Regions from separate parts of the Isoptericola sp. 178 genome, predicted to be linked through region 3. Evidence: riboswitches for the same ligand, from Rfam matches in the RefSeq annotation. Region 3 holds a riboswitch; each other region holds the start of a gene.
What was found. A riboswitch is a leader RNA that binds a small molecule or an ion and turns the genes downstream of it on or off. The one in region 3 is predicted to bind cyclic di-AMP.
Positions count from the first base shown of each region.

Region 1: another riboswitch for cyclic di-AMP. It lies ahead of Q6349_RS15205 (D-alanyl-D-alanine carboxypeptidase family protein); the one in region 3 lies ahead of Q6349_RS05215 (C40 family peptidase).
Region 2: another riboswitch for cyclic di-AMP. It lies ahead of Q6349_RS02755 (C40 family peptidase); the one in region 3 lies ahead of Q6349_RS05215 (C40 family peptidase).

Region 1 covers NZ_JAUQYN010000006.1:34,066-40,755, forward strand. The annotation lists gene Q6349_RS15185 (flavin reductase family protein) at 1-391, shown strand, start outside; gene Q6349_RS15190 (hypothetical protein) at 493-807, opposite strand; gene Q6349_RS15195 (maleylpyruvate isomerase family mycothiol-dependent enzyme) at 830-1,636, opposite strand; gene gtfA (sucrose phosphorylase) at 1,839-3,371, shown strand; gene Q6349_RS15205 (D-alanyl-D-alanine carboxypeptidase family protein) at 3,384-4,325, opposite strand; cyclic di-AMP (ydaO/yuaA leader) riboswitch at 4,345-4,511, opposite strand; gene Q6349_RS15210 (ketopantoate reductase family protein) at 4,652-5,602, shown strand; gene Q6349_RS15215 (acyl-CoA dehydrogenase family protein) at 5,675-6,690, shown strand, end outside.
Region 2 covers NZ_JAUQYN010000001.1:582,676-589,365, reverse strand. The annotation lists gene clpB (ATP-dependent chaperone ClpB) at 1-1,803, shown strand, start outside; gene Q6349_RS02755 (C40 family peptidase) at 1,886-3,229, opposite strand; cyclic di-AMP (ydaO/yuaA leader) riboswitch at 3,234-3,377, opposite strand; gene Q6349_RS02750 (septum formation family protein) at 3,672-4,364, opposite strand; gene Q6349_RS02745 (anaerobic ribonucleoside-triphosphate reductase activating protein) at 4,411-5,121, opposite strand; gene Q6349_RS02740 (ribonucleoside triphosphate reductase) at 5,111-6,690, opposite strand, start outside.
Region 3 covers NZ_JAUQYN010000002.1:128,096-134,785, reverse strand. The annotation lists gene Q6349_RS05225 (DUF559 domain-containing protein) at 1-991, opposite strand, end outside; gene Q6349_RS05220 (universal stress protein) at 1,115-2,065, opposite strand; gene Q6349_RS05215 (C40 family peptidase) at 2,267-3,109, opposite strand; cyclic di-AMP (ydaO/yuaA leader) riboswitch at 3,112-3,276, opposite strand; gene Q6349_RS05210 (C40 family peptidase) at 3,540-4,337, opposite strand; cyclic di-AMP (ydaO/yuaA leader) riboswitch at 4,340-4,503, opposite strand; gene Q6349_RS05205 (metal-dependent transcriptional regulator) at 4,639-5,340, opposite strand; gene serC (phosphoserine transaminase) at 5,380-6,507, shown strand; gene Q6349_RS05195 (MFS transporter) at 6,550-6,690, opposite strand, start outside.

The DNA.
Region 1 (6,690 bases), on a different contig from region 3:
CCTCGGCTGCGTCGCAGCGAGCGCCCGCATGCACGCCCTCCTCGCCCCGGGTGCGTGCCTCGGCGTCTCGATCCTGGCGGGGGGCCAGGAGCCGATCGCCCGGCACTTCGCCGACCGCGGTCGACCGCGCGGGTGGCGTCAGTTCGGCGACCTGTCGTGGTGGTGCGGACAGAGCACCGGTGTCCCGCTGATCGCGGGCGCGGCCGCGTGGCTGGAGTGCGAGGTGGAGGACGTTCATCCGGGCGGGGACCACGGCATCGTCGTGGCTCGGGTCCTCGGCTGTGGTGAAGGCGCCCCCGAGGTGCTGACGTTCTTCGACGGAGGGTTCCGCGAGCTCGGGACCCCGGGCCCGGTGCCGGTGACTCTTCTGGGGGCCGGTGCGGGCACGTGAGGACCCGCCGCGACGGAGCGGCGGGTCGGGCCGGCGGGGCGGGTCGGGGCACGTTCCCCGACCCGCCCCGACCGTCTAGGTGTACCCGGCCATGAGGTTGGCTACACCGAGGCGCTCGGCGCGGTGACGGCGCCGTCGATGGCGCCGGCGACGACGGCCGCCTGGTGGGCCACGGGACCGGCGACGAGCACGCCACGGAGCCCGTGGCGGAAGGCGGCGAACTCGGGCAGGTCGTCCAGCACGCCCTCGATCCGCGGGTCGACGACGTGGACGAACCGTCCCGTCCCGGCGACGTGGGCGGACAGATAGGTCCCCGCGTGGCCGCGCGCCTCGAGCGCGGCCACGACGTCACGGACGCGCGCCGTGTTGGCACCGACCGCGTCCTCGCGGACCTCGTACGTCATGACTCTCAGCACGGCTTCCTCCTGACCCTTCGGCTCAGACCGTCGCCGCGCCGGCGGCCAGGGGCTCGCGCCCCGTGCCGGCGGGCCCGCGGTACGCCTGGGCGACGTCGAGGTAGGTCCATGCGTCGGGGCCGATCGCGTGCAGCACCAGGTCGTCCGGGTGTCGACGCCGGGAGGCCAGGAGCGCGAGGTCGACCGCCTCGCCGCACACGATGTTCGGGGCGTACTCGTCGCCGGCCTCGACCGCCGCACCGGAGGGCAGGCTCACCGCGAACCGGAACGAGCCCTGCGGTACGTCGAGGTCCCGGGCCTGGTAGCCGAAGGCGATGGTCCGGTGGATGAAGGGGACGAGGTGCCGTACCCGGTCCGTCCGGACGATCCCCACGCCGACCGCGTCCGCCACGTCCTGGCCGTGCGCGAACAGCTCGAGCATGCCGGCGGCGGTCAGCACCGCCGCGGGCAGCGGGTTGACCAGCCACGGCACGACATCGTCCGGGCCGCGTGAACGCAGCGCCCGCTCGACGTCGTCGACGGCGGTGTCGAAGCGCCCCAGCACCTCCGCGGGAGTGCCGGCGTTGAAGAGGTCCAGAGCGTGGTTCACCGCGGCGTCGAACCCGACGTCGGCCGCGGGGGCCGTCATGGCGGCGAACCGTTCCGTGTCCGAGGCTGCGGCGGCGGCCAGGGTGAAGACGAACGTGAGGTGGGCGACCTGGTCGCGCACGCGCCACGGTTCGGCGGGCGTGACCAGCTCCCACTGGTCGTCGTCGAGCGATGCGAGGAGACCGCGGAGGTCCGCTGCCTCGAGGAGGAAGTCGTCGAGAATCTCGGTGGTGGTCGTCATGTCCTGACCTCGTTTCGTGATGTCCGGGTTCATGCGAGTGAACCCCCGCGGTCCCCCTGGGACATCTCCCGGTGTGCTCCTCCCGGCGCGGTACCCGGACGCGGCCCCCGCACCGGGTGCGCCGCGTGGGCGTGGTCGTCGACGGTGGCGCATCATGGCGGGCGAGAGGCATGCCGACCGACCCGACGGAGGGTGAGGATCCATGGGCACGCAGGACCAGGTCCAGCTCATCGCCTACGCCGACCGGCTCGGCGGCGACCTGCGGGGACTGGCGCGCTTCCTGCGCCGCGACGAGGTCGCCGAGTCGTTCGGGGGCGTGCACGTCCTGCCGTTCTACACGCCCTTCGACGGCGCGGACGCCGGCTTCGACCCCGTCGACCACACGGCCGTCGACCCGCGCCTGGGGACATGGGACGACGTGCGTGACCTGTCCCGCACCCACGACGTGATGGTCGACCTCATCGTCAACCACGTCTCCGCCGACTCCGCGGCGTTCCGCGACGTCGTCGCCCACGGCGACGCCTCGCCGTGGGCACCGATGTTCCTCACGATGTCGTCGGTCTTCCCGGACGGCGCACGGGAGGAGGAGCTGGCCCGCATCTACCGGCCCCGGCCCGGGCTGCCGTTCACGGCGCTGCGGCTCGGGGACGCGCTGCGCTACGTGTGGACGACGTTCACGCCCCAGCAGATCGACATCGACCTGAGCTCCGAGCTCGGCCAGGACTACCTCACCTCGATCCTCGACACGGTCGCGGCGGCCGGGGTGCGCCAGGTGCGCCTCGACGCCGTCGGGTACGCGGTCAAGACGCCGGGCAGCACGTGCTTCATGACGCCCGAGACCTTCGCCTTCATCGCGGACTTCGCGGCACGGGCGCGGGAGCGGGGTGTGGACGTCCTGGTCGAGGTGCACTCCTACTACCGGCGTCAGATCGAGATCGCGCGGGAGGTGGACCTCGTCTACGACTTCGCGCTGCCTCCGCTCGTGCTGCACGCGCTGTACACCGGCGACGGCACGGCGCTGCTCGACTGGCTGCGTGAACGTCCCCGCAACGCCGTCACGGTGCTCGACACCCACGACGGGATCGGGGTCATCGACGTCGGCCCCGACCAGACCGTCGAACCGGGGGAGCCGGATCGCCCCGGCCTGCTGGACCCGGCCCAGATCGACGCCCTCGTGGAGGGGATCCACGAGCGGACCGGCGGTGCGTCGGCCGCGGCGACGGGTGCCGCGGCGTCGAACCTCGACCTGTACCAGGTGAACTCGACCTTCTACGACGCGCTCGGCCGCGACGACGCGCGCTATCTCGCCGCGCGAGCGCTCCAGCTCTTCACGCCCGGCATCCCGCAGGTCTACTACGTCGGCCTGCTGGCGGGAGAGAACGACGTCGAGCTCCTGCAGCGTACGGGCGTGGGGCGGGACATCAACCGCCACCACTACACGGCGGAGGAGATCGACGCCGCGCTCGAGACGCCGGTGGTGCGGCGGATGCTGGCCCTGTGCCGGTTCCGCAACACGTTCCCGGCGTTCGACGGCGACGTCGACGCGACGCTCCACGGCGCGGTGCTGAGCATGGAGCGCCGCGGCGTCGAGGTGCCCGACGCCGTCGCCGTCCTCGAGGTCGACCTGGCCAGCGGCGCCGGGACCCTGACCTGGTCCTCCGGTGGGCGGGGCGAGGCGTCGGTCGACCTCGCTGCCTTCACCCCGGACGACCTCGGCGGCCCGGTGGGGCCTTGAGATCGTCCGGTCTCAGCCGCCCATCTCGGTGACGGCGTCCGTGTACTCCCAGTGCCACGGCTCGTACTTGTCGTAGATCGCCCAGTCGGGGTTGTCCCAGCCGTAGGCCGGCGCGTTCGCGCGGAGCCAGTCGTAGCGGCTGCCGGAGTACGTCTCCGGGCAGAGGTCCACGGCCAGACCCCACCCGTGGTTCGAGGTGCCGGGCGTGGCGGCCAGGTACCCCTTGGCCTCCTTGGTCGCGACCTGCGACGAGTAGCTCCGGTAACCGTCGGTGATGCACATGTTCTCGCCGAAGACCACGCGGTAGGCCAGGTTGAGCCGGGCGAGGGCGACGCCGGCGTCGGCGCGGATCCGCGTCGTGCCGTCCCACAGGGTGCACATCTCGCTCTCGGGGATGTACCCGTTGGACCCGGTGCCGCTGGCGTAGCCGTCGCAGCCGGGCAGCGGCGGCGGCGGGGGCTCGGGCGCCGCCTCGACGGACAGGGCGACCTTCTCCGCGGACATCGTGGCGTCCGCCGGCACGACGGTGCCGCCGACCGAGCCACCGGCCGCGCGGGACGTCGTCGGCGCGGCCCGGTCGGCGTTCCGGGAGGCGGCCTGGCCACGGTCGGCGAGCAGGGCGGCCTGCTTCGCGGCGCTCGTCACGGCCGCGAGGTCGGCGGCGGCGTCACCCGGGGCGCGGACGCCGGAGGGCGCGGCCTCCGGGCTCGTGGCGCGCGGCAGCTCGGTCGTGTTGGAGGCCACGGCCATGCCGGTCGTGGTCGCCATCGTGACGGCGAGGCCCAGGCCGATGCTCAGCGGCCAGCTCGTGGGCGCGAGCGAGGACCAGGTCGGGCCAGTGCGGCGGCGTCGAGCCGCGTGGCTCGCGGTGTGTCGTCCCTTGGCACGTGCCCTCGTGGGTGCGGGTCGTGCGGTCGCCTCGGGGAGCGCGGGCAGGTCGCGCGTGTGCCTCATCGGGCGGTGCGGGGTCGCATCGAACATTCTCCTGGCGCCTGCGGGGTTAGCTGTCGGGTTCGGGTCGGAGACTGACCCGGCCGGCAGGGCGTCCCTGCACGGCTTCACCCCGAGGGCACCGTGGTGCCCGAGAGTGGGTCCCCCGTCCCTGTCGTTCGTGTCGTCCGGCTCCGGGGCGGTGACAGGGCTCGGCGCCCGCCTCGGACATCTCACCTGGGGTGTGAGCTGCCTGGACACTATCCCTCCCGCCGCGAGTTGTCACGGGTAGATCACGGGTGCGCTACGTTGACCAACCTCTGACCCGATTCGCAGGAAGAAGGTGGACGATGCCGGAACGGACGTCACGTCGTTCGACGATCGCCGTGCTGGGCCCGGGGGGCGTCGGCGGGCTGGTGGGAGCGCTGGCCGCCCGGGCGGGCCATCGTGTGATCGTCCTGGCCGGCCCCGAGACGGCGTCGACCCTCCGTTCCGACGGCCTCCGCGTCACCAGCGGCTTCTTCGGGGACTTCTCGGCCGAGGTCGAGGCGGACACCGAGCTGCGCGAACCGGTCGACCTGTGCCTGGTCGCCGTCAAGCACCCGTCGCTGCCCGAAGCCCTGGAGCGGGTCCCTGCTGAGCACGTCGCCGCCGGGCTCGTCGTGCCGCTGCTCAACGGGGTCGAGCACGTCGCCACCCTGCGCGAGCGGTTCGCGCCGGCGTCCGTCGCCGCCGGTGTCATCCGCGTCGAGTCCACCCGGACCGCTCCCGGGCGGATCGTGCACGGCAGTCCCTTCGTCGAGGTGGACCTGGCCAGCAGCACGGCGCCCCCCGAGCGGCTCGAGGCCGCGGCGACGATCCTGCGGGACGCGGGGGTCACCACGCTGGTCCGCGACGACGAGGGGGCGATGCTGTGGGGCAAGCTCGGGCTCCTCGCGCCCTTCGCCCTGCTGACGACCTACCACGGGGAGCCGATCGGGACGCTCCGGACCGAGCGTCGCGACACCCTCGCGGCGCTCGTCGCGGAGGTCGCCGCGATCGGCCAGGCCGGCGGCGGTCCCGACACCAGCCAGACGGCCCTGCGCTTCTACGACACGTTCCCGCCCGAGGCGCGCTCGTCCATGCAGCGTGACGCCGAGGCCGGGCGGCCCCTGGAGCTCGACGCCATCGGCGGGGCCGTGCTGCGGGCCGCCGACCGGCACGAGGTCCCCGCACCCCTCACCCGGCGGCTGGTGACCGAGCTCGGCCGGTCCTCGACCTCGTCACCGGGCGCCTCGACGGGAGCCGGCGCCACTGGGTAGCGAGCAGGTGCCCCGGGGGGACATCCTGGAGCCGGCCCCTCGAGGACGAGGTCGACGACGACGGAGGATCCCATGACCGCGAGTCCGCCCGCCACGACCCCGGACGTCGCGACGCCGGACCCCGCGCAGCGTCAGCCGGCACCCCGCACCACCCACCAGGTCGTGAACCAGCCGCCGGAACGCGTCGACGTCAACGAGTACCTGGACTTCCCGGTGCTGCGCGAGGCGGTGCACGCGTTCGGCGGCGACTGGGGCGAGGAGCGACTGGTCGAGGCCGGGGCGCACGTCGGGACCGCGGCGTTCCAGCACGCGGCCGAGCGGGCGAACATCCACGAGCCGGTGCTGCACACCCACGACCGGCGTGGCCGCCGCCTCGACGAGGTCGAGTACGACCCCGCCTACCACGAGGTGCTCGCCGCCGCCGTCGAGCGCGGGGCGCACACGGGCGCCTGGGCGGAGCCGGGGCCCGGGGCGAACGTCGTGCGGGGCGCCGTCTTCTCGCTGTTCTCGCAGGTCGAGCCCGGCCATGCGTGCCCCGTCTCGATGACGCACGCGGCCGTGCCCTCCCTGCGGCACGCGCCGGAGCTCGCCGCCGTCTGGGAACCGCGCCTGCTGTCGTCCGGGTACGACGGCACGCCGGCCGCTCCCGGGGACAAACCCGGCGTGCTCGTCGGCATGGCCATGACGGAGAAGCAGGGCGGGTCGGACGTCCGCGCCAACACCACGGCGGCCGTCCCCGTGGGCTCGGACGGGACGTCCCTGCTCACCGGGCACAAGTGGTTCTGCTCGGCCCCGATGTCGGACGCGTTCCTCGTCCTGGCCCAGGCCGGAGGCGAGGACGCCGGGCCGCCCGGGTCACCGACGTGCTTCCTGGTGCCGCGCGTCCTCGAGGACGGCACCCGCAACGCGTTCCGCATCCAGCGGCTCAAGGACAAGCTCGGCAACCGGTCGAACGCGTCGGCGGAGGTCGAGCTCGACGGCACCGTCGGGTATCTCGTCGGGGAGCCCGGCCGCGGGGTGCGCACCATCATCGAGATGGTGTCGCGCACCCGGCTGGACTGCGTCCACGGGTCGGCGGCCGGCATGCG
Region 2 (6,690 bases), on a different contig from region 3:
ACCGCCTCCGACGGCGAGGTCATCACCTTCATCGACGAGCTGCACACCGTGGTCGGCGCGGGCGCCGGCGGCGAGGGCGCCATGGACGCCGGCAACATGCTCAAGCCGATGCTCGCCCGCGGCGAGCTGCGCATGGTCGGCGCCACCACGCTCGACGAGTACCGCGAGAACATCGAGAAGGACCCCGCCCTGGAGCGGCGGTTCCAGCAGGTGTTCGTCGGCGAGCCCTCCGTGGAGGACACGGTGGCGATCCTGCGCGGCCTCAAGGAGCGCTACGAGGCCCACCACAAGGTCACCATCGCCGACTCCGCGCTGGTCGCCGCCGCGGCGCTGTCCGACCGGTACATCTCCGGGCGCCAGCTCCCGGACAAGGCGATCGACCTGGTCGACGAGGCCGCCTCCCGGCTGCGCATGGAGATGGACTCCTCCCCGGTGGAGATCGACGAGCTGCAGCGCGCCGTCACCCGGCTGGAGATGGAGGAGGTCGTCCTCAAGGACTCCGACGACACGGCCTCCCGGGACCGGCTGGAGAAGCTGCGCGCCGACCTGGCCGATCGCCGCGAGGAGCTCGCCGCCCTCACCGCGCGCTGGGAGGCCGAGAAGGCCGGCCACAACCGGGTGGGCGACCTGCGCGCCCGCATCGACGAGCTGCGCACCGAGGCCGACCGCCTGCAGCGCCAGGGCGACCTCGAGTCCGCCGCGCGCCTGCTCTACGGGGAGATCCCGCAGGTCGAGCGCGAGCTCGTCGAGGCCGAGCAGGCCGAGGCCTCCGAGGAGGCGGCCGAGGAGGCGGCGCACGAGACGCCGATGATCGCCGACAAGGTCGGGGCGGACGAGGTCGCCGAGGTCGTCTCGGCCTGGACCGGCATCCCCGCCGGCCGCATGCTCCAGGGGGAGACCGAGAAGCTCCTGCACATGGAGGACGTGCTCGGCGAGCGGCTCATCGGGCAGCAGGCGGCGGTGCGCTCCGTGTCCGACGCCGTGCGGCGCTCGCGGGCCGGGGTGGCGGACCCCGACCGGCCCACCGGGTCCTTCCTGTTCCTCGGGCCGACCGGTGTCGGCAAGACCGAGCTCGCCAAGTCCCTGGCCGAGTTCCTCTTCGACGACGAGCGCGCCATGGTGCGCATCGACATGTCCGAGTACTCCGAGAAGCACTCGGTGGCGCGGCTGGTCGGCGCACCCCCCGGGTACGTCGGCTACGAGGAGGGCGGGCAGCTCACCGAGGCCGTGCGCCGCCGGCCCTACTCCGTGGTGCTGCTCGACGAGGTGGAGAAGGCCCACCCCGAGGTCTTCGACATCCTGCTGCAGGTGCTCGACGACGGTCGCCTCACCGACGGCCAGGGCCGCACCGTCGACTTCCGCAACACCATCCTGGTGCTGACCTCGAACCTCGGCTCGCAGTTCCTCGTCGACCCGGTGATGGACCAGGAGGCCAAGCGCGAGAGCGTCATGACGGCGGTGCGCACGGCCTTCAAGCCCGAGTTCCTCAACCGGCTGGACGACGTGGTCCTCTTCGACGCGCTGTCCCTCGACGAGCTGGGACGGATCGTCGAGCTGCAGGTCGCGGCGCTCGCCCAGCGGCTGGCCGACCGGCGCATCACGCTCGACGTGACGCCGTCCGCCCGCCGGTGGCTGGCGGTCGAGGGGTACGACCCCGCCTACGGCGCCCGCCCGCTGCGGCGGCTCGTCCAGCGCGAGATCGGCGACCGGCTGGCCCGCCGGCTGCTGTCCGGCGAGACGGCCGACGGGGACACCGTCGTCGTCGACCGCGTCGAGGGTGCCGAGGGGCTCTCGCTGGCCTGATCGTCGCCGGGACGACGACGGCCCCGCCCTCCGTGCGGAAGGCGGGGCCGTCGGGCGCTCGCGGCGCCCGGACCGGTGCCGGTCAGATGCGGATGAACCGCGGGCTGCTCTGCCAGATCTGGCGCTTCACCACGCCGACGCCCGGACGGGCCGACTCGATGATCCGGCCGTTGCCGGCGTAGATCCCGATGTGCCCCGGCGAGTAGACCAGGTCGCCCTGCCGGGCGTTGCTGCGCGAGACGCGCGTGCCGAGGGAGGCCTGGGCCGACGACGAGCGCGGCAGGGTCTTGCCGATCGCCTTCTTGTACACGTAGGACGTGAACCCCGAGCAGTCGAACCCGGTGGCGGGCGACGTGCCGCCCCACGAGTACCGGTGCCCGATGTAGTTGTGGGCCACCCGGACGACCTTCTGGCCGCGGGTCATCTTCGGCTTGACGTGGACCTTCCGGTACTTGGTCGACTTCTTGAGTCCCTCGGCCCGGGCCGGCACCCCGACGACGCGGATCCTGTTCTTGCCCAGGTCGTACTTGCCGAGCCCCGGCCGGAACCGGACGACCCCGTACTTGTTGGTCTTCTTCACGGCGACCTTGTCGCCGGAGATGAACAGGCGCACCCGGCCCTGGACGGGCTCGCCCCACTTGCGCAGCTTCACCGTGTACTTCGGGCGGGTGTGCCACTTGCCCTTCGTGGCCGTGTGACGGCTCTTGGAGACGTACATGTTGGTCGTCGCCTTGGGCTTGATCCACACCCTGCGGTGCTTCGTCACCTGCTCCAACCCGGTGGAGGCGGCCGGCGCGACGACGACGCGGATGCCGTTGCGGCCGACGTCGTAGTGGGAGAACCCGGGGCGGAAGTGGATCGTGCCGTCCCCGTCGAGGCTCTTGACCGCGACCTTGGTGCCCTGGACGTAGAGCCGGACCCGGCCGGCGAACGCCTCGCCGTCCGCGGTCGCGCGGACCGTGTAGCGGGGGCGGGTGTGGCCCTGTCCCTTGCGGCCGGTGCTGCGGGACTTCGACACCGAGACGTCGGGCGTCGTGCTCACGACGACGGGCTCCTCGGTGGCGGTGCCGGTGTCCTCGGCGGCCGGTTCCTCGGTCGGCGTCGTGGTCGTCCCGTCCGTGGTGGTCGTCGGCTCGGGCGACGCGGTGTCCTCGACGACGGGTTCCGGCGTCGGGGTCGCGGTGCCGTCGGAGACCGACGTGTCGGTCGCGTCCGTGGTGGTCGTGCCGGCCGAGGTGGTCTCGTCGGCGACGGTCTCGTCCGTGGTGGTCGTGAGCGCGTCGTCGGCGGCGGCCGATCCGGCGCCGGCGACCAGCGTGCCGCCGGCGAGGGCCGCCGTGAGCGTCATGGCGACGGCGGCGTGGCGTTTCCTGGGGGTGCGCACGGCACCCTGCGGGCGCGCAGCATCCAGCGAGGGTGTGGACATGGGGTACTCCTCCAGCCGGCGAGATGAGCTGTCGGGTTAGGCCGAGAAGTGGTGGCCTGCCGCCGATGGACGGCTTCACCCCGAGGGTGGCGCTGACGTCACCCGAAGAACCTGGGTCTCCCGCTGCTGCCGTCGGTGCTCCGGTGGGCCGTCCCGTCGGCAGCACTGGGCACCGGGCCGGTCGCCGCCCGGTCTCCGGGCGACGACAGGACGCTAGCCCCGAAACGGTCGGAGGTCACGGTCAGATAACGGTCACCTCCTGCGCCGATGGTGGAGGCGGTGTGAAGGGATCCGGCGGCGGGACGCTGTCCGACATGACGGACACGGCGCGCCGGAACCGTCGGAAACGGCCGTCGACCGAGGGCCGGGATCGGGCGATCGACCCATCCGGGGTGCCGGGGAGGTGAAGATCGGGCACCGATCCGATGACGTTCCCGGCCGCTCAGTCCAGGAGCGAGCCGGTCCGCGTGCCGTCCACGACGGCCACGCACAGCCCCGTGCGGTCCCCGGCGGCCCAGGACTCCTCGCTCGGCGCCCAGACCACCAGCTCGACCCGTGTGGAGTCGTCCGCGCGCGCCTGCGGGCCCAGGAGGTCCGGGGTGCAGCCCCGCGCGGTGCGGGCCGCCGCCTCGTCCGCGCCGGGCCAGACGGCGTCCGCCGACGCGTCGGTGCGCCCGACCACCTCGGCCGCGTGCGGCTCGCCGCACGGCACCACCTCGACGCGTCCCACGGCGCCGTCGGTCGGGGCCTCGGCGAGGCACGAGCCGAGGACGAGCTGCACGGCGTTGACGGTCTCCGGCGCGGTGACGTCGGCCGCGACGGGTTCCCACGCCTCCTCGCGCGTGCTCGTCGTCAGGTAGGAGGCCCCCACGGCGCCGCCGACCACGAGCAGGATCAGGGCGAGGACCGACAGCACCCAGATCCGGGCCCGGCGCCGCGCCGCGGCGCGCTCGGCCGGCGTGGGTCCGGGGACGCCCCAGCGGGCCCCGGGGTCCACCGGCCGGCGGTCCGACGCGCCCGTCGGTGCCGGGCCGGGGGAGGGACGGGCCGGACCCCGCGTCCCGTCCGGGGCGGGGCCGGACGCCTCCGGGCCGGGCGAGGCGAAGGAGAGGTCGTCCTCGGGGCGCTCGGTCATGGGAGCCAACCTACCGAGCCGGGCGCTCCTTCCGGGTCCGGGCGGTTCAGACCCCCACGCGGCGCTCGACGCCCGGCAGGTCGTCCTCGCGCAGCACGTCGGACAGCCGTCGGCGGTCCAGGCGGCGCACCCACCCGGCCCGTGCGCCGTCCGGTCGCGCCTCCTGCAGCACCCACCGGCGGACGCCGAGCGCGGTGAGGCGCGCGCCGATCGCCAGGACGTCCTCGCGGGTGTGCACGGTGGGGTCGACGGTGGTGCGGATCTCGTGGTCGACCCCGGACTCGACCACGAGCCGGGCCGACTCCCACGCCGCCCGCCCGGACGGTGCCGCTCCGGTGACGAGCTCGTACCGGTCCGGCACCGCCTTGATGTCCAGGCCGACCCAGTCCACCAGGGGCAGCACGCGGGCGAGCCGGGTCGGCCAGGGGCCGCCGGAGTGCACGCCGACCTCGAGCCCGAGGTCGCGGACGTCGCGGCAGGCGTCCGCCAGGCCGGGCTGGAGGGTGGGTTCACCGCCGGAGATCACCAGGCCGTCCAGGAGGCTGCGGCGCTTGCGCAGCAGCTCGAGGACCTCCGACCAGGTCGCACCGGGCCGCCGCCGGGGGTCGATCAGGGAGGGGTTGTGGCAGTAGGTGCACCGCCACGGGCATCCCTGGGTGAACGCGGTGGCGACCAGACGACCGGGCCGGTCGACCGTCGAGAACGGCACGAAGCCGGCGATGCGCAGCGGTGCCCGGGCCGGCGCGTCAGGCGACATCGACGGTCACCGCCGCGGGCTCCCGGGAGGCCGCGGGCTCCCGGAACGGCACGCGCTCGGCGTACTCGCCCTGCTTGCCGGTGTTGAAGGACGCCACGGGGCGGAAGTACCCCATCACCCGGGTCCACACCTCGGTCCCGGCGCCGCAGGTCGGGCAGGACCGCACGTCGCCCGCGAGGTAGCCGTGCGTGGCGCAGATCGAGAACGTCGGCGTCACCGTGAGGTAGGGCAGCCGGTGGTTCTCCAGGGCACGGCGCACGAGCAGGCGGCACGACTCGGCGCCGGACATCTGCTCGCCCAGGTAGAGGTGCAGCACCGTGCCGCCCGTGTAGCGCCGCTGCAGCTCGTCCTGGCGGGCGAGTGCCTCGAACGGGTCGTCGGTGAAGCCGACCGGGAGCTGGGTGGAGTTCGTGTAGTACGGCTGCTCCGGGGTCCCGGCCTGCAGGATCCCCGGGTAGCGGGCGCGGTCCTCGCGGGCGAACCGGTAGGTCGTGCCCTCGGCAGGGGTCGCCTCCAGGTTGTACAGGTGGCCCGTGCGCTCCTGGATCTCGACGAGGCGCGTGCGCAGGTGGTCGAGCAGCTCGAGGGCCGTGGCGTGCCCGGCCGGCGTGGTGATGTCCTCGGTGTCGGCGGTGGCGTTGCGGATCATCTCGTTGACCCCGTTGACGCCGATGGTGGAGAAGTGGGCGTCGAGCGTCCCGAGGTAGCGCCGCGTCCAGGGGTACAGCCCGCCGTCCATGAGCCGCTGGACCGTCTCGCGGCGTGCCTCGAGACCGTCGGCGGCGAGGTCGACGAGGCGGTCCAGCGCCGCGTACAGCGCCTCGCGGTCCGGGCCGTGGACGTGCCCGAGCCGGGCGCAGTTGATCGTGACCACGCCGAGCGAGCCGGTCTGCTCGCCGGACCCGAACAGCCCGTTGCCGCGCGCGAGCAGCTCGCGCAGGTCGAGCTGGAGGCGGCAGCACATCGAGCGCACGTCGCCGGGGTTCAGGTCGGAGCTGATGAAGTTCTGGAAGTACGGCGTGCCGTACCGCGCGGTCATCTCGAAGATCTCCTCGGAGATCTCGGAGTCCCAGTCGAAGTCCGGCGTGATGTTGTACGTCGGGATCGGGAAGGTGAACACCCGGCCGGCGGCGTCCCCGGCGGACATGACGGCCACGAACGCCCGGTTGATCATGTCGGACTCGGCCTGCAGGTCGCCGTAGGTGACGTCGAGGACGTCGTCGCCGACGACGGGGTGCTCGTCGGCGAGGTCGGGCGGGCAGGTGAGGTCGAAGGTCAGGTTGGTGAACGGCGTCTGGGTGCCCCAGCGGGACGGCACGTTGAGGTTGTGGACGAACTCCTGCAGGGCCTGGGTGACCTCGGCCTGGCTGAGGCGGTCGACGTGGACGTACGGGGCCAGCAGGGTGTCGAAGGAGCTGAAGGCCTGGGCCCCCGCCCACTCGTTCTGCAGCGTGCCGAAGAAGTTGACGATCTGCCCGAGCGCCGAGCTCAGGTGCCGGGGCGGCCAGGAGGCGACCGCCCCCGCGACCCCGCCGAACCCCTCGGACAGCAGCTGGCGCAGCGACCACC
Region 3 (6,690 bases):
TGGCGGGTGGCGCGGAGGGCACGTACGGGACGGCCACGGTCCGGGGTGCTCGGGGCGGCTGCGGCGGCACCGGCCCGGCGAGCAGAGCACGCACGCGGTCGACGGCGGACCCCGCCCCTGCCGTGAGCGCCTCGACGAAGTCGTCACCGACCACCACGACGACCGTGTACCCGAGCCGCTCCGTCCACCGCCGTCGCCTCACGTCGTCGCGCCACTGCGCGCGGTCGCTGCGGTGCTGGTCGCCGTCGTACTCGACGATCACGCGGTGGTCCGGATACAGCAGGTCGCAGCGTTTGACGTAGGTCCCGTCGGCCAGCCGGAGGGTGGCGTTGACCAGCGGTTCCGGCAGGCCGGCGTCGGTGAGCCGCAGGCGGGTCCGCGTCTCCATCACCGAGTCGGTGCCGGGTCGGACCCGCGGGACCTGGGCGCGGACCTGGGCGATCCCCTTGACCTTCCGCGTCCGTCCGGCGAGGTCGGCCAGCTGCGCGGGCAGCACGAGCTCGCGCCGGTGCCGCATCATCGCGTCACCGAGCACGACGACGTCGTCCGGCACCCGGAGGCCTGCCGCGACATGCACGAACGTCTGCGCCGGCGTGGTGACCGGGAGCCCTCGGACCACCATGGTGTCCAGGAGCTCCTGCCGTGACCGGTGGGCGACCACGTCCTGACGCTGCGGCCGGCCTGCCTCGCGCGAGGTGACGACGTGCGGCGGCGCGTCGTCGCCCGCCTCGTGCCGCAGGGTCCACGGCACGTCGACCCCGAGCAGCCGCAGCGCCGTGACGTGGCTGAAGACGACACCGTCGTCCAGCACGGCCATCAGTGCCCGGCACCGTCCCTCCAGGTCGGAGACGGACGCGGCAGGGGCGCGGACGCCGTGGAACGGCGCGTCGAGGTCGACCCGGCGCAGCGCGGCGGGGTCCGCCCCCTGAGCGAGCGCGTCGGCGACGCGGAACGGTTCACGGGTGGGTCCCTCCGCCGTGGTTCGCAGCACGCCACGACCGTGGCAGAGCCATGCCCCGCCGCGGGCCCGTCATCCACAACCCCGCGTTGTGGGCGTGGAATCTGCAGGCGCGGACCCGTGTCGGGCTGCCGATTTCATGCCCACAACAGGCGGTCAGGCGGCCGAGTCGGCCTGCAGCTCCTCGTCGCACCGGCGGGTGACCACGAGCACCGGGCACTTGGAGTGGTGCAGCACGGCCTGGCTCGTCGACCCGAGCAGCAGCCCGCGGAACCCGCCCCGCCCCCGCGAACCGACCACGACGAGGTCCGCCGCGCCCGAGAACTCCGTCAGGAGCTCGGCACCGGACCCGTCCAGGACGTGGCGCTTGATCGTCAGCCCCGGGTGCTCGGCCGCGACCCGGTCGACGATGACGTCCAGACCTGCCTTGACGTCGTCGAGGATCTGCTCGTGGTCGATCTGGGACGGCAGCCACGCCAGCACGCCGGCCCCGCTGCCCAGCGGGACCCCGGCCACGGCGACGAGCTCGGCGTCCCAGGTCTCGGCCTGCTCGACGGCGTGCCGCAACGCGATCTCCGCGGTCGGCGACCCGTCGACCCCGACGACGATCCGCCGCACGTCGTGGATCCGGTCGCCGTCGCGCCGCTCCGGGTCGTCGGTCTCGGCGACCTCCTGCCGGTAGGGCACGACCACCGTCGGGCAGTGCGCGTGGGCCGGCAGCGCCGAGGACACCGTCCCCAGCAGACGCTCCGTGAATCCGCCGCGCCCGCGCGTCCCCACGACGGCCAGGCACGCCTCCGCGGACATCTCGACGAGCACCCCGGCGGCGTCCCCGGTGGCGACCGTCCCCGTGACCGGGACGCCGATCCCCTCGACCCTTGCCGTGGCCTCGGACAGCACCGCCTTGGCCCCCTCGGCGATCGCGGTGTCGTCGAGGGCCGCGTAGCCGCCGTCCAGGGAGGCGGCCGTGAAGGACGGCAACGAGTAGCTGCACACGACGTGCAGGCTCCACCCGACACGTGCCGCGTACGCCGCGGCCCAGTCCAGGGCGTGCATGCTCGCGTCGGAACCGTCGACCCCCACCAGGACGACCTCAGGACGTGTCATCTCGCGCCTCCCGTCTGCGTCCGGACCTCGCCGTCCGGCATCCGCCTGGTTCAAGCCTAACGAAAGCGCCCCGCAAGACGCAGCAAAGGCCGCCCGGCGACACCGCGTGGCGCGCTCGGGGGCCGGGCCGTGCCCGGACGCACGACGCCCCGGCACTCACGAGGAGTGCCGGGGCGTCGGGGCGGACGGTCGAGGCGTCGGTCAGCCGGTGACCCGCAGGAAGGTCGGGCTGGACTGCCAGAGGCTGGACTGGCGGACGGTCCAACCGCCGGGGCGCGTGGCCTCGATCTGCTGGCCGTTGCCGATGTAGATCGAGATGTGCCCCGGGGACCAGATGAGGTCGCCCGGCTGCGCCGACGACTGCGAGATCTGCGTCGTGTTGGACGCGCTGAGGATCGCGCTCGAGGAGTGCGGCAGCGAGACGCCGACCTGCGCGTACACGTAGGTCACCAGGCCCGAGCAGTCGAACCCGGACGGCGAGGCGCCGCCGACGACGTACGGCGTGCCGAGGTAGCGGGCCGCGATGGACACGACCTGCGAACCCCGCGAGCTGTCGGCCGTCGGCGTCGAGGAGCTGGAGCTGGAGCTCTCGGTCGAGCTCGACGAGGACGAGGACGACGACGAGGACGAGCTCGACGTCGACGTGGGCTCCCGCTCGGCGGAGCGCGAGGTGGTCGTCTCGCGCACGGGCTCCGGCTCGGGCTCGGGCTCGGGGGCCGCCTTGATGTCCGCCTTCTCGGCGATCTTCGGCGTCACGCGCTCGACCTGGACCTTGGCACCGGAGTCGACGGTGACCACGGGCGCGGACTCCAGGGCCTCGCGGGCCTGGTCGGTCAGCGAACCGAGGTCCACGGTGCTCAGCTTCTTGGCCGCGTCCGAGTCCACGGGCGCGGCGTGCGCGGCGGTGGCGCCACCGATCGTGGAGACCAGCAGACCGCCGGCGGTGGCCATCACGGCAGCACGACGGCTCGCGGCTGCAGATGGTGCGGTGATGGGGCGGCGGGCGGCCAGGTGCCGACCGCGCGTCGTGGTGCGTGCGTTCACGTCTTCCCTCTCCTGTCCGCCTACGAAGTCAGCTGTCGGGTTCGGGTGGGAGAAATCACCCGGCCCCACGGTTCGGACGAACCGTGGGACTTCACCCCGAGGACACCGTGTCCGGTGCCCGAGAGTGGGTCCCCCGCCCCTGCCTAGGGTCTCGGTTCCCGACCGGCGGCAGGGCTCGGCGTCCGGTCGAGGTCCGGCAGACTGCTCCACCGGACGCGAGAACGGTATCTGATACACGCCCCGATGTCACGTTTCGATCACGATCTGCGGCGATACACGTCCGAGGGGCCCCGCAGAGGGCACTGCGCCCCCCGCTGAGTCCCTCGAGGGGTGTCCGGCGTCCGGGACCCCCGGGAGCACCTCGCGGCACGACAGAGGGCCCTGCCGCGCTCTGCGCGCGACAGGGCCCTCGGCACGAGGTGCCGGCGTCTCAGCCGACTCGGATGAAGGTCGGGTTGGACTGCCAGATGTTCCGGAACTGGATCGTCTTGCCCGGACGCGGGGCGTCGATCTGCGTGTTGCCACCCGCGTAGATGGAGATGTGGCCCGGGGTCCAGATGAGGTCGCCCGGCTGCGCGGCGGAGCGGGAGACCACGCTGCCGGCGTAGCGCTGGTCCGAGGACGACCGCGGCAGCGAGATACCGGCCTGGGCGTACACGTACTGGGTGAACCCGGAGCAGTCGAAGCCGGACGGCGTGGTGCCACCGGAGACGTACGGGACGCCCACGTAGCGCGAGGCGATGGAGACGATCGTCGACCCGACGGCGGAGTCCGGCACGGCCGTGGTGGCCGAGGAGGACGTCGTCGTCGAGGAGGAGGAGGACGAGCTCGAGAGCGACTCGCGCTCGGAGGAGCGCGACGGCGCCGCCTCGCGCACGGGCTCCGGCTCGGGCTCCGGCGCGGCCTTGATGTCCGCCCGCTCGACGATCGTGGGCGTCACGCGCTCGACCTGGACCTTGGCCTCGGCGTCGACGGTGACCACCGGGGCCGCCTCGAGCGCCTGGCGCGCCTGGTCGGTCAGCGCACCCAGGTCCACGGTGCTCAGCTTCTTGGCCGCGTCCGCGTCCACCGGCGCCGCGTGGGCGGCGCTCGCGCCACCGATCGTGGAGACCAGGAGACCACCGGCGGTCGCCACCACAGCAGCCCGACGGCCTGCGGCCGCGGAGGGGGCCGCCATCATGGGGCGGCGTGCGGCGCGGTGCTTACCGCGCATGCTGCGAGCAGTCACGTTCAACCTCTCCGTTCGCCTACGAGGTCAGCTGTCGGGTTCGGGTGGGAGAAAACACCCGGCCCCGCGGTCCGTACGAACCGTGGGACTTCACCCCGAGGACACCGTCACCGGTGCCCGAATCGTGGGTCCCCCGCCCCTGTCGTGCGGTCATCCGTGGGAACCAGGACGGTGACAGGGTTAGGCGCCCGTCCCGGTACTCGCGCGAGACACCCGCGCGAGCGAGTCTGACCGTACCGGAACCTCCCCGCCGATGTCACGCTCCGGTCACGTCTCGCGTCCGACGCGTCGCGTCGAGATCTCAGCGGGCTGCGACGAAGAGGTGCTTGGCCAGCTCCTCCGGCAGCTCCAGGGCACCGTCACCGTCGACCAGACGGACGACGAAGTCGTCGCCGGCGCGCTCCACCTCGATGCTCGCGCCCGGGAAGAGGCCCGCGTCGGACAGCCGCAGGAGGAACTCGTCGTCGACCTGGACCGGCTCGGCGATGCGGCGCAGCACGACCGTCGCGGAGGCGTCGGCCCCGGACTCCAGGTACAGCGGCAGGGACTGCACGCCTTCGAGGAACGGCAGCTCCTCGTACTGCTCCCCCAGCTCCGACAGCCCCGGGATCGGGTTGCCGTACGGGTCGTGGTGCGGGTGGTCGAGCAGGGTCACCAGCCGACGCTCGACGAGGTCGCTCATGACGTGCTCCCACCGGCAGGCCTCGTTGTGCACCTGCGGCCAGTCGAGCTTGATGACGTCGGTGAGCAGACGCTCGGCCAGACGGTGCTTGCGCATGACCCGCACGGCCTTCTCCTGACCGTCGGCGGTCAGCTCGAGGTGCCGGTCACCGGTGACGACGACCAGACCGTCCCGCTCCATCCGCGCGACCGTCTGGGAGACGGTCGGGCCCGAGTGCCCCAGACGTTCCGCGATCCGGGCGCGCAGCGGCGTGATGCCTTCCTCACCCAGCTCGTAGATCGTCTTCAGGTACATCTCGGTGGTGTCGATCAGGTCCGTCACGTCCGCTCCCGTCTTGAGGCCCGGGCCTAGTCTATTCGCATGACCCTCCAGATCCCCGCGTCGATGCTGCCCTCCGACGGCCGCTTCGGCTCCGGCCCGTCCAAGGTGCGCACGGGCCAGGTCGAGGCCCTCGTCGCGGCCGGCGACCCGGCACGCCCGGTGCTGGGCACCTCGCACCGGCAGGCCCCGGTCAAGGATCTGGTGCACCGGGTGCGCACGGGCCTGACCGAGTTGTTCGACCTGCCCGCGGGGTACGAGGTGGCCCTCGGCAACGGCGGGTCGACCGCCTTCTGGGAGGTCGCCACGGCGTCCCTCGTCCGACGGCGGGCCCAGCATGCCGTGTTCGGGGAGTTCGGGGCCAAGTTCGCCGCCGCCACCGCCCGGGCACCCTTCCTCGACGACCCCGAGGTGGTCGAGGCCGCACCCGGGACGGTGGCCCACCTGACGCCGTCGGACGCCGTGGACGTCTACGCCACCCCGCACAACGAGACCTCGACCGGGGCGGTCGCTCCCGTGCGCCGCCCGGGCGGCCCCGACCAGCTCCTGCTGACCGACGCGACCTCGGGTGCGGGCGCGCTGCCGGTCGACCTGCACGAGACCGACGTCTACTACTTCGGCCCGCAGAAGGCCTTCGCCGCCGACGGCGGCCTGTGGCTGGCGCTGTGCTCCCCGGCGGCCGTGGAGCGCGCCCGGGAGGTGGAGTCGTCCGGCGACGGCCGCTGGGTGCCGGAGTTCCTGTCGCTGACCACGGCGCTGGAGAACTCCCGCCAGGACCAGACGCTGAACACCCCCGCCGTCGGGACGCTGGTCATGCTGGCCGACCAGGTCGAGTGGCTGCTCGAGCACGGCGGGCTGGACTGGTCCGTGCGCCGCTGCGAGCGCTCGGCGCAGGTCCTGTACGGCTGGGCGGCGGCGACGCCGTGGGCGACACCCTTCGTCACCGACCCGGCGGAGCGCTCCCCGGTGGTGGGCACGATCGACCTGGACCCGTCGGTCGACGCGGGGGCCGTCGTCGGGCTGCTCCGCGACCACGGGATCCTCGACGTCTTCCCCTACCGCAAGCTGGGCCGCAACCAGCTGCGCGTCGGCATGTTCCCCGCGGTGGACCCGGACGACGTCGCGGCGCTCACGGAGTGCATCACCCACGTGGTCGACCGGCTCGGCTGACGAGGCTGACGGGGACGGCGAGCGCGGCCGGCGCGCCCGACGTCAGGCCGGCCGGGCCTGCTCCGCCGGGACCGGCTCGTCCCCGGCCGGGACCGGCGGGTCGAGATAGACGACCTCGAGGTGCGGTCGGCGCAGCAGCCGGTAGCGCACCGTGACGCGCCAGGACCGCATCGCCCAGACGGT